Regions from separate parts of the Pantoea sp. YU22 genome, predicted to be linked through region 1. Evidence: predicted binding sites of a transcription regulator. Region 1 holds the regulator's gene; the other holds the start of a gene.

Region 1 (7,460 bases):
CGTCGTGCTGGTCTGGTCGGAACTGCATGAAACTATCAATATTATGCCGCGCAGCGAATTTCGCGGCTGATGCGTCGACGCGCTTTTCGTGTTAACTATGCTCATCGCCCGACTCTACAGGGAGCTTTTCCATGTCAGCACGACATCCGATTATTGCGGTAACCGGCTCCAGCGGCGCCGGCACCACCACCACCAGCCTGGCGTTCCGTAAAATTTTTCAGCAGCTCAACCTGCATGCCGCCGAGCTGGAGGGCGACAGCTTCCACCGCTATACGCGGCCGGAAATGGATATGGCTATCCGCAAGGCGCGCGACTTAGGGCGCCACGTCAGCTATTTCGGTCCGGAAGCCAATGATTTCGGTCTGCTGGAGCAAACCTTTACCGACTACGGCAACGAAGGGAAAGGCCAGTCGCGCAAGTATCTGCATACCTACGACGAAGCCGTTCCCTGGAATCAGGTGCCTGGCACCTTTACGCCCTGGCAGCCGCTGCCGGAAAATACCGACGTGCTGTTCTATGAAGGACTCCACGGCGGCGTAGTGACGCAGCAGCATAATGTGGCGGAGAAAGTCGATCTGCTGGTAGGGGTTGTGCCGATCGTTAACCTGGAGTGGATCCAGAAGCTGGTGCGCGACACCAGCGAACGCGGTCACTCGCGCGAAGCCGTGATGGATTCCGTGGTTCGCTCGATGGAGGATTACATCAACTTCATTACGCCGCAGTTTTCACGCACCCATATCAACTTCCAGCGCGTCCCTACCGTCGATACCTCAAACCCGTTCGCCGCGCGTGAGATCCCGTCGCTGGACGAGAGCTTTGTGGTTATTCACTTCCGCGGGCTGGAAAATATCGACTTCCCCTATCTGCTGGCGATGCTGCAGGGTTCGTTTATTTCGCATATGAATACCCTGGTGGTGCCGGGCGGTAAAATGGGGCTGGCGATGGAGCTGATTATGGCACCGCTGGTGCAGCGACTGATGGAAGGGAAGCAGATCGCCTGACCGGCTGTGGTCGCAGGTGGTCGCAGGTGGTAAGACCGAGGTGGTCGCGGATGGCAAGGCCCGATCGCAAAGACGCAAAAGAGGGCATCCGGAACGCAAAGAGCGGGTGAGATGGGCAGAGGAGCAAAGCGTCCCGCGACAAGGATGTCGCGGGCCGAGCGCGCATGGATGCCTTGAGCGACTTTGCGATCGGCCCATTTCACCCGCGCGAGCTCGTTGCTAAAGGCAACCAGCCTTACAGCTCAATCACCTCATAGCTATGGGTAATCTCAACGCCCTTGCCCAGCATTAACGCCACCGAACAATACTTCTCCGCTGAGAGATCTACCGCGCGCGCCACGGCTTTATCGCTCAGCGCTTTGCCGCTGACCACAAAGTGCAGGTTAATATGGGTAAACAGACGCGGCGCCTCTTCGCGACGCTCTGAGGTCAGCTTCACCTCGCAGTCCGCCACCTCGTTGCGCCCTTTCTGTAAAATAGAGACCACGTCGATGGCACTGCAGCCGCCCGTCGCCATCAGCACCATCTCCATCGGACTTGGCGCTTTATCGCCGGAGTTGCCGTCCATCAGAATCTGATGTCCCGACGCCGACTCGCCGAGAAAGGTTAACCCTTCGACCCACTTCACTCGTGCCTGCATGTTTCCACCTCAAGAATAGCCCGTTTGCCGCCAGAGTACGCGTTCACCTGACAAACAGCAATCCAGAGTAATCCCCCCTTTGCTGAAGCGAGACAACAGAAGACAGTCGGCAAAAGCTGTGCTACAAACAGTGCTGAAAATAGTTCGTTCTGTTAAGGACGAAGACGGGACACATCAAGCGCCTGCCGCAAAATAAGGCCCGAATAATCTCCTTCAGGAGAAACGCTTGAAGCTTTCATCGCCTGGCAGGGAATAATCCCCCCGCGTTTTGGGCACGATTACAACAGAGGATAATAGCGAATGGTTCTCGGCAAACCGCAAACAGACCCTACACTCGAATGGTTCCTGTCCCATTGCCATATTCACAAATATCCATCCAAAAGTACGCTGATTCATCAGGGTGAGAAGGCTGAAACCCTCTACTACATCGTGAAAGGTTCCGTTGCGGTACTTATCAAAGATGAAGAGGGCAAAGAGATGATCCTCTCTTACCTGAATCAGGGTGATTTTATCGGCGAGCTTGGCCTGTTTGAAGAAGGTCAGGAGCGCAGCGCCTGGGTACGCGCTAAAACCGCGTGCGAAGTGGCGGAGATTTCCTACAAGAAATTCCGTCAGCTTATCCAGGTGAACCCGGATATTTTAATGCGTCTCTCGTCGCAGATGGCGCGCCGTCTGCAGGTCACATCGGAAAAAGTAGGCAATTTAGCTTTCCTCGACGTTACCGGACGTATTGCACAAACCCTGCTTAACCTGGCTAAACAGCCAGACGCCATGACGCATCCCGACGGCATGCAAATCAAAATTACTCGTCAGGAAATTGGCCAAATCGTTGGTTGCTCACGCGAAACCGTGGGCCGCATTTTGAAAATGCTGGAAGACCAGAATCTGATTTCCGCACACGGCAAAACCATTGTCGTTTACGGCACCCGCTGATTTCCTCTCACTCACGGCGTGATTTCTCAGTCACGCCGTTACTGCTTTTAGCGAAGTGATGTGGCGTCGAATCATCTATCACCCCGAAGTTAACTATGCCCTGCGGCAGACGCTGGTGCTGTGCATTCCCGTGGCACTCGGCTGGCTGTTCGGCGATCTGCAAAAAGGGCTGCTCTTCTCTCTCGTTCCTGCCTGCTGTAACGTCGCGGGCCTGGATACGCCGCACAAACGCTTCTTCAAACGTCTGATTGTCGGCGGCTCGCTGTTTGCGCTCGGCAGTTTCCTGATCCAGCTCTTAACGCTGAAAGGCGTGCCGCTGCCTGCCGTGCTCTTTGTTCTGCCGCTGCTGCTGGGCGTTACCGGCGAAATCAGCCCTCTGCACGGGCGTTTGCTCTCAGGGACGCTGGTGGCGGCCATCTTTACGCTAAGCCTGATCGGCCGCATGCCGATCTATGTGCCGCCGCTGCTCTATATCGGCGGCACGCTCTGGTATGGACTCTTCAACTGGTTCTGGTTCTGGCTGTGGAAAGAGCAGCCGATGCGCGAAACCCTGAGCCTGATCTACCGCGAACTGGCGGATTACTGCGACGCGAAATATACGCTGCTGACCCAGCTTACCGATCCGGAAAAAGCGTTGCCCCCGCTGCTGGCGCGCCAGCAGAAAGCGGTCGATTTGATTAACACCTGCTATCAGCAGATGCATATGCTCTCCGCCAGCCGCGACAACAGCCATAAACGGCTGACGCGCGCTTTTCAGGTGGCGCTCGATCTGCAGGAGCATATCTCTGTCAGCCTGCATCAGCCAGAGGAGGTGCAGAAACTGGTAGAGCGCAGCCATGCAGAAGCGGTAATACGCTGGAACGCCAACATTATCTCGGCACGACTGCGCGCGCTCGCCGACGCCATTCTTTACCACCAGCTGCCGAGCCGTTTCGATATGGATAAGCCGCTCGGCGCGCTGGAGAAGATCGCCCGTCAGCATCCCGATAACCCGGTGGGCCACTTCTGCTTCTACCACTTCAGCCGCATCGCGCGCGTGCTGCGCACGCAAAAACCGCTCTATCAGCGCGACCTGATGACCGATCGCCAGCGCCGTCTGCCGCTGCTTGCCGCGTTGCGCAGCTATCTGTCGCTGAAGTCCTCTGCGCTGCGCACGGCGGCGCGCTTCGCCGTGATGCTGATGTTCGGCAGCGCGCTGGCGATGCTGTTCGATATCCCCAAGCCCTACTGGATCCTGATGACCATTATGTTTGTCAGCCAGAACGGCTACAGCGCCACGCGGGTGCGGATCCAGCACCGGGCGCTGGGCACCTTCGCCGGCCTGGTGATTGCCGCCGCCTCGCTGCGCTTCGCGGTACCGGAATCGCTGGTGCTGCTGTTTATGCTGGTGGTGACGCTGCTGAGCTATCTGGTGACGCGTAAATATTACGGCTGGTCGATGATCGGCTTTACCGTCACGGCGGTTTACTCGCTGCAGCTGCTGTCGCTAAACGGCGCGCAGTTTTTACTGCCACGCCTGATGGATACCCTGATGGGATGCCTTATCGCCTTTGGCGGCATGCTATGGCTCTGGCCGCAGTGGCAGAGCGGGCTGCTGCGTCAGAACGCCCACGACGCGCTGGAAACCTATCAGGATGCGTTGCGCCTGCTGCTGGGGCCGGAGCAGGAGGCGAAGCAGCTGGCTTATCAGCGTATGAAGGTCAACCAGGCGCATAATGCGCTGTTCAACTCGCTCAATCAGGCGATGCAGGAACCGGGCTTCAATGCGCAATACCTGAAAGATATGCGCTTATGGGTGACGCACAGCCAGTTTATCGTCGAGCATATCAACGCCATGACGATCCTTGCTCGCGAACACACTATGCTGACGCCCGATCTGGCGCAGCGTTATCTGCAGTCATGCGAAATTGCGCTACAGCGCTGCCAGCAGCGGCTGGAGTATGACGGGCCGGGATCGCAGACCAACGTGATGGCGGGCGTAGAAAACATGGATGAAGGCCCCACGACGATTCTGGAGCAGCATGTGAAGCGCATTCTGGAGCATCTGAACGTGATGCACACCATTTCGTCGCTGGCGTGGAGCCAACGGCCGCACCATGGCCGCTGGCTGATAAGGCATCTGCGGAAAAGTTGATCAGGCCGTCAGGACGCTTTCCACCGCGCGGGCAAAGCGCGTCATGCCCTCTTCAATATCGGTGGGTTCAATGACCAGCGATGGCGCAAAGCGGATCACATCGGTTCCCGCCACCAGCACCATCACGCCCTCCGCCGCAGCCGCGTGAAGGATATCGCGCGCTTTACCGGCATGCTGCGGCTTCAGCGCCGCGCCGATCAGCAAACCTTTGCCGCGAATGTCCGTAAAGAGATCATGCTTCGCGTCGAGCGCTTTCAGCGCCGTTACGAACTGCTCGCGACGCGTCTGAACGCCCTGTAGCACCTCCGGCGTATTGATGACATCCAGCGCGGCTTCCGCTACCGCGCAGGCCAGCGGGTTGCCGCCGTAGGTGGTGCCGTGTACGCCCGGCGACATGGCTGAGGCGATCTCATGGGTGGTCAGCATGGCGCTCACCGGGAAGCCGCCGCCCAGCGCTTTGGCGGTGGTGAGAATATCCGGCGTCACACCGTAGTGTTCATACGCGAACAGCTTGCCGCTGCGTCCCATGCCGCTCTGCACTTCATCCAGCACCAGCAGCGCCTGATGCTTATCGCACAGCGCGCGCAATCCCTGCATAAACTCCGGCGTGGCGGGCATAACGCCACCCTCGCCCTGAATCGGCTCAACCACGATGGCGCAGGTATGGTCATCAATAACCGCTTTGACCGCCTCCAGATCGTTAAAGGGAACGTGTACGATATCCGCTGGTTTCGGTCCAAAACCGTCGGAATATTTGGGCTGACCGCCAACGGAAACGGTAAACAGGGTACGGCCGTGAAACGCGTTGTGGAACGCGATGATTTTGGTTTTGAACGGGCTGTGGCGATGGCAGGCGTAGTAGCGCGCCAGCTTGAAAGCGGCTTCGTTCGCTTCGGCGCCGGAGTTGGCGAAAAAGACGCGCTCGGCGAAGGTGGCATCGATCAGTTTGCTGGCGAGGCGCAGCGCAGGCTCGTTGGTAAAGACATTGCTCAAATGCCACAGGGTTTCGCCCTGGGTTTTCAGCGCCTCCACCAGCGCCGGATGGCAATGGCCCAGCGCCGTTACGGCGATGCCGCCGGAAAAGTCGATATACTCTTTGCCCTGCTGATCCCAGACACGGCTGCCCTTGCCTTTTACCGGCACGAACTGCGCAGGTGCATAAACAGGCAAGATAACGTTATCGAACGTTTCCCGCGTTACCGCAATTTTCTCCGTTGCCATCGCCGACCACCTCTGATTATTTATTGAGCCACAGTGAAATAATAATCACAAAATATGCATAATAAATCATTCAAAGGCAAACATAACTTCAGGATTCGAGAAAATTACGCAGCAGCTGATGTCCCTGCTCGCTCAGAATACTTTCCGGATGAAACTGCACCCCTTCCAGCGCCAGCGCCTTGTGACGAAACCCCATAATCTCATCCGGCTCGCCCTCTTTCAGGCTCCAGGCAGTGATTTCAAAGGCGTCGGGCAGAGAATCCCACGCCACAATCAGAGAGTGGTAGCGCGTGACGGTCAGCGGTTGATTGAGATTGCGGAACACGCCGCGCTGCGTGTGGGCGATAGCGGAGGTTTTGCCGTGCATCGCCTGACGGGCGCGAACCACCTTCGCGCCATAAGCCTGGGCGATCGCCTGATGGCCCAGACAGACGCCAAGCACCGGAATGCGCCCGGCGAAGTGGCGGATCGCCGCCATCGAAATACCTGACTCATCGGGCGTGCAGGGCCCCGGCGAAATCACCAGATGCGACAGCGGCAGCGCCGCCATCTCCTCCAGCGTGATGGCATCGTTGCGTACTACGCGCACCTGCGCGCCAAGCTCGCAAAAATACTGGTAAAGGTTCCAGGTAAAGGAGTCGTAGTTGTCGATTAGCAACAGCATAGTCAGTCCAGACGGAGAAAGCCGCCGCTATTCTACGCGTTTTACAGACTGGCGCGACTCACGATGCGGGCGAATACCGCTTCCAGCGGCGCAATGTCGCCGTCCGCGCCCGCCTGGATAGCCTCTCGCCACTGCTGCTCCTCAACGTTCTGCCACGCCAGGAAATACCCGGCGTGCAGCGCCAGCTGTTCGAAGAAAATGCGCTGGGCGCGCCCGTTGCCTTCACGAAACGGATGCAGCATATGGATTTCGCAGTAGTAGTGCGCGATACGCGCCACGAAATCCTCCTGCTCAAGGTTGCGCAGCCCCTCTTCCTCTTCCAGCGCGTCCATCAGCGTATTGCCCTCTTTTTCGATATATTCGAAATGACAAAACGGCGTGTCGTCGCGCCAGATATCGATAGTGCGCAGCTCACCCGCCCAGCTATAGACATCCTGAAACAGCGTGCGGTGAATATGACGCAGGAAAGGGAGACCGATAGTGGCTGGCCCCAGCTCCAGCGTGGCGAGACGCGCGGCGCTAAACGCCAGCTCCGCCTTACGCAACTGCGCGGCGTCGTGGATTTCCAGCCGGTTTTTCAACACGTCGTCGTTTTGCCACAGATAGGGATCGCGTGCGACGCTACTATTCGGCACCATACTGCCTCCTCAGCGAGTCGAGTCGCGCTTCAGCCGCTTCAGCCTGCTCGTAAGCGCTGACAGGCTCCGCCAGCGTTAAGCCTTCCAGCCGACAGCTGGCCTGATAACTGGCGACGCGTCGCTGCTGCCAGAGCGTATTTTTCTGCTTCTCGGTGAGTTTGTTTGCCATGCCGCCTCCTGCTCAGGGTTGTCCGCACTCTCGAAGCTGAGTATAGGAGCAAATTTTCCC
Region 2 (7,460 bases), on a different contig from region 1:
GCGGAAATTATCCAGCGCGGGCGTCAGCCACTGTATGCAGCTGTGGCACTCAATCGCGATGCGCAGCGTCGCCTGGTGCGGCTCGTGACACGCCTGCAGCGCCTGCTGGATCTGCGGCAGCACCTGCTCCGCCAGCTGTAGCAGGATCTCGCCCTGCGGCGTGAAGCGCAGCGGCTGACTTTTACGCACGAACAGGCGGAATCCCAGCCGCTGTTCGAGATCGCTGAACTGATGAGACAACGCGGATTGCGTCTGATGAAGCTGCGCGGCGGCGGCGGCCAGCGAGCCAGTATTACGCAGAGCCTGAAGCGTCCGCAGGTGCTTGAGTTCGATCATGAGAGTCCTTCACATCGAGATTGAACAATTTGCGCTTGAGGAACATACACTACCCGCAGAATATAGCGGTGTAAACATCTGGACGGCTAAACATCCTTTGGCTTCCAGGCGAAGCCTAAGAGAGAGATTACTGGAGAAGAGCAAATGACTATTCTGAACCACACCCTTGGCTTTCCCCGCGTCGGTCTGCGTCGTGAACTGAAAAAAGCGCAGGAGAGCTACTGGGCGGGCAATGTCACTCAGCAAGCGCTGCTGGCCGTGGGCCGTGAGCTGCGCGCCCGTCACTGGCAGCAGCAGAAGGAGGCGGGCGTTGATTTGGTGCCGGTCGGCGATTTCGCCTGGTATGATCATGTGCTGACCACCAGCCTGATGCTGGGCAACGTACCGGCACGCCATCAGAATAGAGACGGCTCCGTCGATCTCGATACGCTGTTCCGCATTGGACGCGGCCGTGCACCGACCGGTGAACCGGCAGCGGCCGGTGAGATGACCAAATGGTTTAACACCAACTATCACTACATCGTGCCGGAGTTCACTAAAGGTCAGCAGTTCAAACTGACCTGGACGCAGCTGCTGGACGAAGTGGACGAAGCGCTGGCGCTGGGCCATAAGGTGAAACCCGTGCTGCTCGGCCCGGTGACCTGGCTCTGGTTAGGCAAAGTCAAAGGCGAGCCGTTTGATCGTCTGTCGCTGCTGAATGCCGTTCTGCCGGTTTATCAGCAGGTACTGGCCGAGCTGAAAAAACGCGATATTGAGTGGGTGCAGATTGATGAGCCTGCGCTGGCGCTGGAACTGCCGCAGGCGTGGCGCGACGCGTTCAAACCCGCTTATAGCGCGCTGCAGGGCAACGTGAAGCTGCTGCTGACCACCTATTTCGACAGTATCGGCCAGAATCTTGACGTGATCCGCGACCTGCCGGTGCAGGGGCTGCATGTGGATCTGGTGCATGGTCACGACGATATCGACCTGCTCAATCAGCAGCTGCCCGCGGAGTGGCTGCTGTCGCTCGGCGTCATCAACGGCCGTAACGTATGGCGTGCCGATCTGAGCCGCTGGTTCGAGCGTCTGCAGCCGCTGGTCGGCAAGCGCAACCAGTTGTGGATCGGCTCCTCTTGTTCGCTGCTGCACAGTCCGATCGATCTGAGTGTTGAAACGCGCCTTGATGACGAAGTGAAAAGCTGGTTCGCCTTCGCGCTGCAAAAATGCGGCGAGCTGAAGTTGCTGAGCGATGCGCTTAATAACAACGACGCGGCCTCGCTGGAGGCCTGGAGCGCGCCGATCCGCAACCGCGCTCACTCCAGCCGCGTACACAATGCTGCGGTCGGCAAGCGTCTGGCGGCGATCTCGGCGCAGGATACCGAGCGTCAAAGTCCCTATACCGAACGCGCCAGCAAGCAGCGCAACCGTTTTAATCTGCCCGCCTGGCCGACCACTACCATCGGCTCCTTCCCGCAGACTCCTGAAATTCGCGGTCTGCGTCTCGACTTCAAGAAAGGCAACATCGACGGCGGCAACTACCGCACCGGCATCGCGGAACATATCAGGCAGGCGATCCTCGAGCAGGAGCGTCTGGGTCTCGACGTGCTGGTTCACGGCGAAGCTGAGCGTAACGATATGGTGGAATACTTCGGCGAAAACCTCGACGGCTTTGTGTTCACGCAAAACGGCTGGGTACAGAGCTACGGCTCGCGCTGCGTCAAGCCGCCGGTCATTATCGGCGACGTTAGCCGTCCGCAGCCGATTACCGTGGAGTGGGCGAAGTACGCGCAGTCGCTTACCGACAAGCCGGTAAAAGGGATGCTGACTGGCCCGGTGACTATTCTCTGCTGGTCTTTCCCGCGTGAAGACGTATCGCGCGAAACCATTGCGAAGCAAATCGCGCTGGCGCTGCGCGACGAGGTGGCGGATCTCGAAGCGGCGGGCATCGGCATTATCCAGATTGACGAACCGGCGCTGCGCGAGGGGCTGCCGCTGCACCAGTCCGACTGGGCGGCCTACCTGAAGTGGGCGGTAGACGCCTTCCGTCTTAACGCTGCCGTGGCGAAAGATGACACGCAGATCCACACCCATATGTGCTACTGCGAGTTCAATGACATCATGGACGCTATCGCGGCGCTGGATGCGGACGTTATTACCATCGAAACCTCACGTTCCGATATGGATTTGCTGGAGTCCTTTAAAGCCTTTGAGTATCCGAACGAAATCGGCCCCGGCGTTTACGATATTCATTCGCCCAACGTGCCGAGCGTTGAGTGGATGGAAAACCTGCTGCGTAAAGCGGCGCAGAGCATTCCGCGAGAGCGTCTGTGGGTTAACCCGGACTGTGGGCTGAAAACGCGCGGCTGGACGGAAACCCGTCAGGCGCTGGCGAACATGGTGGAAGCGGCGAAGAAACTGCGCGGCGAAACCGCCTGATTTTGCTGTGTGTTGTTGATATTGGGGCGCTATGCGCCCCCTTTTTGTATGGCGAAATCAGACAACGCCGAACTGCTTAAACCATGTCAGCATACGCGCCCAGCCATCCTGCGCCGACTCGGCGTGATAACTCGGACGGTAGTCGGCGTTGAACGCATGGCCCGCGTCGGGATAAACGACGATCTCCGCTTTAGCGTTAGCGGCATGCAGCGCCTGGCGCATCTGCTCTACGCTCTCCAGCGGAATGCCCTCATCCTGGCCGCCGTAGAGGCCCAGCACCGGCGCGCCTAAATCTACCGCGATATCGATCGGATGCTTCTGCTGCTTCATGGTTTTTTCGCCGATCAGACGGCCATACCAGGCGACGGCGGCGCGCAGCTGCGGATTGTGCGCGGCGTAAAGCCAGCTGATGCGGCCGCCCCAGCAGAAGCCGGTAATGCCCATGCGGCGAATATCGCCGCCGTTGCGCGCCGCCCAGTTAGCGGCATGGTCGAGATCGGAGAGTACCTGTGTATCCGGCACTTTGCTTACCAGCTCACTGAACAGCGTCGGGATATCGTGATAATCATTCGGATCGCCTTCGCGGAAGTAAAGCTCCGGCGCGACGGCCAGATAGCCTTCCAGCGCCAGGCGGCGACAGATATCGCGAATATGCTCGTGCACGCCAAAGATCTCCTGCACCACCAGCACCACTGGCAGCGGTCCGCTGGCCTCTTTGGGTCTGGCGTACCAGGCGGGCATATTTTCGCCCTGGCTCGGCACCGAGGTTTCGCCAGCCTGAATATCCGGGCTGTCGGTGTGAATAGTGGTTGAGGCGGTCGGCTGTACTGCGGGTGCAAAACCGCCCGTCGATGATTTTTGTGCCATATTGTCTTCGGTTTTCATTTTTCTCTCCGTGCTGGCAGTAGCGCAATCACGTAACTATAGCCTGGCCAGATGACGTCTGAGCCAGAGGTGGGGAACAGAGCAGGAAGCGAGTAAAAACACTCTTCTCTTTAACATTGCTGCCAACCCTGGCGCATACAGCTTGTAGCAATGGCGCTCTGAATGGATGAGTTATGTGACAAAGGTCTCGTTTGTGGACTGATAAAATGTAACATTCATTTTTGATGGTGATTGTTATCACACAAATTTGCGCTGCGCTCACGTAGAGTGGCGCGCTTCACTTCCCTGTTCAGGAGTTTGCTATGTCTGACGTTTTCCATCTTGGCCTGACCAAAGCCGATCTGCAGGGCGCGACCCTTGCTATCGTTCCCGGCGATCCGGAGCGCGTAAAAAAAATTGCCGGACTGATGGCGGATGCCCAGCCGCTGGCATCGCACCGGGAATTCACCTCCTGGCTGGCGAAGCTGGACGGCAAACCCGTCGTCGTCTGCTCGACCGGCATCGGCGGGCCTTCGACCTCTATCGCAGTGGAAGAACTGGCGCAGCTTGGCGTACGCACCTTCCTGCGCGTCGGCACCACCGGCGCGATCCAGCCGCACATTAACGTCGGCGACGTGCTGGTCACCACCGGCGCGGTGCGTCTCGACGGTGCCAGCCAGCACTTCGCGCCGCTGGAGTTTCCGGCGGTAGCCGATTTCGCCTGTACCACCGCGCTAGTCGCGGCGGCGGAGGCGAGCGGCGCCACGACCCATATCGGCGTTACCGCATCGTCCGATACTTTCTATCCGGGCCAGGAGCGTTACGACACCTTCTCTGGCCGCGTAGTCAGCCGCTTTCAGGGCTCAATGAAAGAGTGGCAGCAGATGGGCGTGCTCAACTATGAGATGGAGTCCGCTACGCTGCTGACGATGTGCGCCAGCCAGGGACTGCGCGCGGGCATGGTGGCGGGCGTTATCGTCAACCGTACCCAGAAAGAGATCCCGGATGCAGCCACCATGAAGCAGACCGAGAGCGATGCGGTAAAAATAGTGGTCGAAGCGGCGCGCCGTTTGTTATAACGCTTTTCAGGCAGCGCGCCCGCGCGCGCTGCCTCTGCTCTTTACAGCAAAAGCGAGGACCGCCCGATGCGCCAGACTCCGCCCCGACAAAAACCGGCCTTAACCGCTTCCCCCGCCGTCATGCAGGCGCGTCTTGAACATGCCGCCGCGCGCTTCCGCCAGCATATGGCGCAGCAGGATTACGCCGCCGCCGCCCGGTGCTGTGAAGAGGTGCTGCGCGCGATGCCCAGTCAGATGCAGGTGCTGAGCGACTATGCGCTCTGCCTGCTGCGGCTTGGTCAGTACAACAAGTCTTACAAGATCTATCAGAAGATATATCAGGCGCCGCCCGCGGTGCGCGCAACCGCATCGGAAACCTGGCTGGATGGTCTGGCGGAGCTGTGCGGCTGGATGGGTAAAAAAGATGAGCTGGCGAAATATGGTCTGGAATCGCTCAACGGCGCGGACGCGCGTTTCCGCCAGGGCCAGCGTTTCGCCTTTCCGGCGGCGCGGCCTGAACCTGTCGATCTCACCCGGCCCGAGCAGAACGTAATCGCCTTCAGCCTTTATGGCAGCCACCCGCGCTATTGCGAAACCCTGATTAAAAACGTTGAGGTCGCGCAGGCGCTTTATCCCGGCTGGACCTGTCGCATCTATCTGGATGAGAGCGTGCCGCAGCATGTGTGGCAGCGTCTCAAGCAGCCGCACGTCACGCTGATCGATATGTCGCAGGAAAAAGCGATTTACCCGACGCTGTGGCGTTTTCTGGTAATGGACGACCCCAGCGTCAGACGCTTCATTATCCGTGACGCCGACTCGCTGCTGTCGGAGCGTGAAGCAGCGGCGGTAAACGCCTGGCTCGCTTCGCCATACTGGTTCCACCATATGCGCGACTATTTTTCTCATACCGAGCTGCTGCTGGCGGGCATGTGGGGCGGCTGCAACGGCGTCTTCAGCAATATGGCGCAGGCGATGCGCGACTTTATCGCCCGCTATAGCGGCAGCGCGCGCTTTACCGATCAATATTTCCTGAAGGTGGCGCTGTGGCCGACGGTGCGGGAGAGCCTGCTCAGCCACGACGAGATTTTTCATTTTCATCAGGCGCAGCCCTGGCCGCCGCATGCGCCGGTGCGCTGGCGAATGGACAACTTCCACGTCGGCAGCAACGCCGGTTTCGCCAGCATGGCAGGCAAGGCGACGGTGAAAGAGGGCGAGATGCAGCCTGTAGAACTGACTTACGGCGGCAGCGCCTTTGTTTATCCGGCGCGGGTAACCGGCGATGAATGGATAATGCCGATGCCGTTCTTTTTAACTGACGCCTGGAAAGCAGGCGACCTGCAGGTAAAAGCGCTGTAAATCCTTTTCCGGACTGAAAATAGTCTGGACATTCATACAGTGCGACTCTACTTTCTTCCCAGCAACGCGCGTCGCGAGGGAATTATGGATCAGCAGATTATTATCAGCGCCTGTCTGGCGCTCGCCGGACTGGGTATCGGCTGGATGCTGGCGCAGCTGCGCGCCAGCCATCAGGCGGCCAGCTTCGCCACCGAGCGCCGCCTGCAGCAGGAGGCGCAGCAGCGTCAACAGCAGCAGCTTGAACAGCTCCAGCAGCAGCTTCAGCAGCGCGAACAAGAGCTGCGCCAGCTGCACGGCTCGCTGAGCGGTGCGCAGGAGCGTCTGCAACAGCTCGATTACTGGCGCGGCGAATGCGAACAGCTTAACCGCGAACTGCGCAACCAGCTGGAGGTCAACAGCGCGCAGGAAGCTGAACTGCGCGAAGTGACCATCCGCCTTGAAGAGACGCGCTTCGCCGCCGAGGAGAAGCAGCGTTTGCTCACCAACAGCGAACAGCGCCTCAGCGCGCAGTTTGAAAATCTCGCCAACCGCATCTTCGAAAACAGCGGCCGCCGCGTCGACGAACAGAACCGCCAGAGCCTGAACAGCCTGATCGGCCCGCTGCGTGAACAGCTGGACGGCTTTCGTCGTCAGGTGCACGACAGCTTTGGTCAGGAAGCGCGCGAGCGTCACACGCTGGCGCATGAGATCCGTCAGCTGCAGCAGCTGAACGCGCAGATGGCGCAGGAGGCGATCAACCTGACCAGGGCGCTGAAGGGCGACAACAAAATTCAGGGCAACTGGGGCGAGGTGGTGCTGAGCCGCGTGCTGGAGGCTTCAGGCCTGCGCGAAGGTCATGAATATCAGACGCAGGTGAGTTTACAGTCGGAACAGCAGGGGAGAATGCAACCGGATGTGATCGTGCGTTTGCCGCAGGGCAAAGATGTGGTGGTCGACGCCAAGATGACGCTGGTGGCCTATGAGCGCTACTTCAACGCGGAAGATGAGGCGACGCGCGAACAGGCATTGCAGGAGCACGTCGCCGCAGTACGCAGCCATATTCGCCTGCTGAGTCGTAAAGATTATCAACAACTTGCCGGTTTACGCTCCCTCGATTATGTGTTGATGTTTATCCCGGTGGAGCCGGCGTTTTTGCTGGCGATCGACCGTCAGCCGGAGCTGATCAGCGAGGCGCTGCAGCAGAACATTATGCTGGTCAGCCCGACTACGCTGCTGGTAGCGCTGCGTACTATTAATAATCTCTGGCGCTACGAGCATCAGAGCCGCAACGCTCAGCGTATCGCCGAACGCGCGGCGCGCCTGTACGACAAAATGCGGCTATTCGTCGATGATATGACCGGCATCGGCCATAATCTGGACAAGGCGCATAACAGCTACCGCGAGGCGATGAAAAAGCTGGCGGAAGGGCGCGGCAACCTGATCGCGCAGAGC

The links. The regulator CRP, encoded in region 1, controls carbon source genes, mostly activating them, when cyclic AMP is high. The targets are predictions, from matches to a motif close to ATGTGANNNNNNTCACAT.
Region 2: a site for CRP is predicted at 3,810-3,827, ahead of udp (uridine phosphorylase). Genes of this name have one in related genera too.

The regions. Positions count from the first base shown of each region.
Region 1 covers NZ_RYDU01000007.1:18,746-26,205, forward strand. Annotated here, with positions in the region: gene EKL29_RS11850 (YheU family protein) at 1-70, shown strand, start outside; gene EKL29_RS11855 (phosphoribulokinase) at 132-1,001, shown strand; gene EKL29_RS11860 (OsmC family protein) at 1,237-1,641, opposite strand; gene crp (cAMP-activated global transcriptional regulator CRP) at 1,942-2,574, shown strand; gene EKL29_RS11870 (YccS/YhfK family putative transporter) at 2,633-4,708, shown strand; gene EKL29_RS11875 (aspartate aminotransferase family protein) at 4,709-5,929, opposite strand; gene EKL29_RS11880 (aminodeoxychorismate synthase component II) at 6,018-6,593, opposite strand; gene EKL29_RS11885 (putative adenosine monophosphate-protein transferase Fic) at 6,635-7,231, opposite strand; gene EKL29_RS11890 (YhfG family protein) at 7,218-7,400, opposite strand.
Region 2 covers NZ_RYDU01000018.1:17,221-24,680, reverse strand. Annotated here, with positions in the region: gene metR (HTH-type transcriptional regulator MetR) at 1-336, opposite strand, end outside; gene metE (5-methyltetrahydropteroyltriglutamate--homocysteine S-methyltransferase) at 481-2,751, shown strand; gene EKL29_RS19320 (dienelactone hydrolase family protein) at 2,809-3,636, opposite strand; gene udp (uridine phosphorylase) at 3,939-4,694, shown strand; gene EKL29_RS19310 (lipopolysaccharide assembly protein LapB) at 4,761-6,029, shown strand; gene rmuC (DNA recombination protein RmuC) at 6,114-7,460, shown strand, end outside.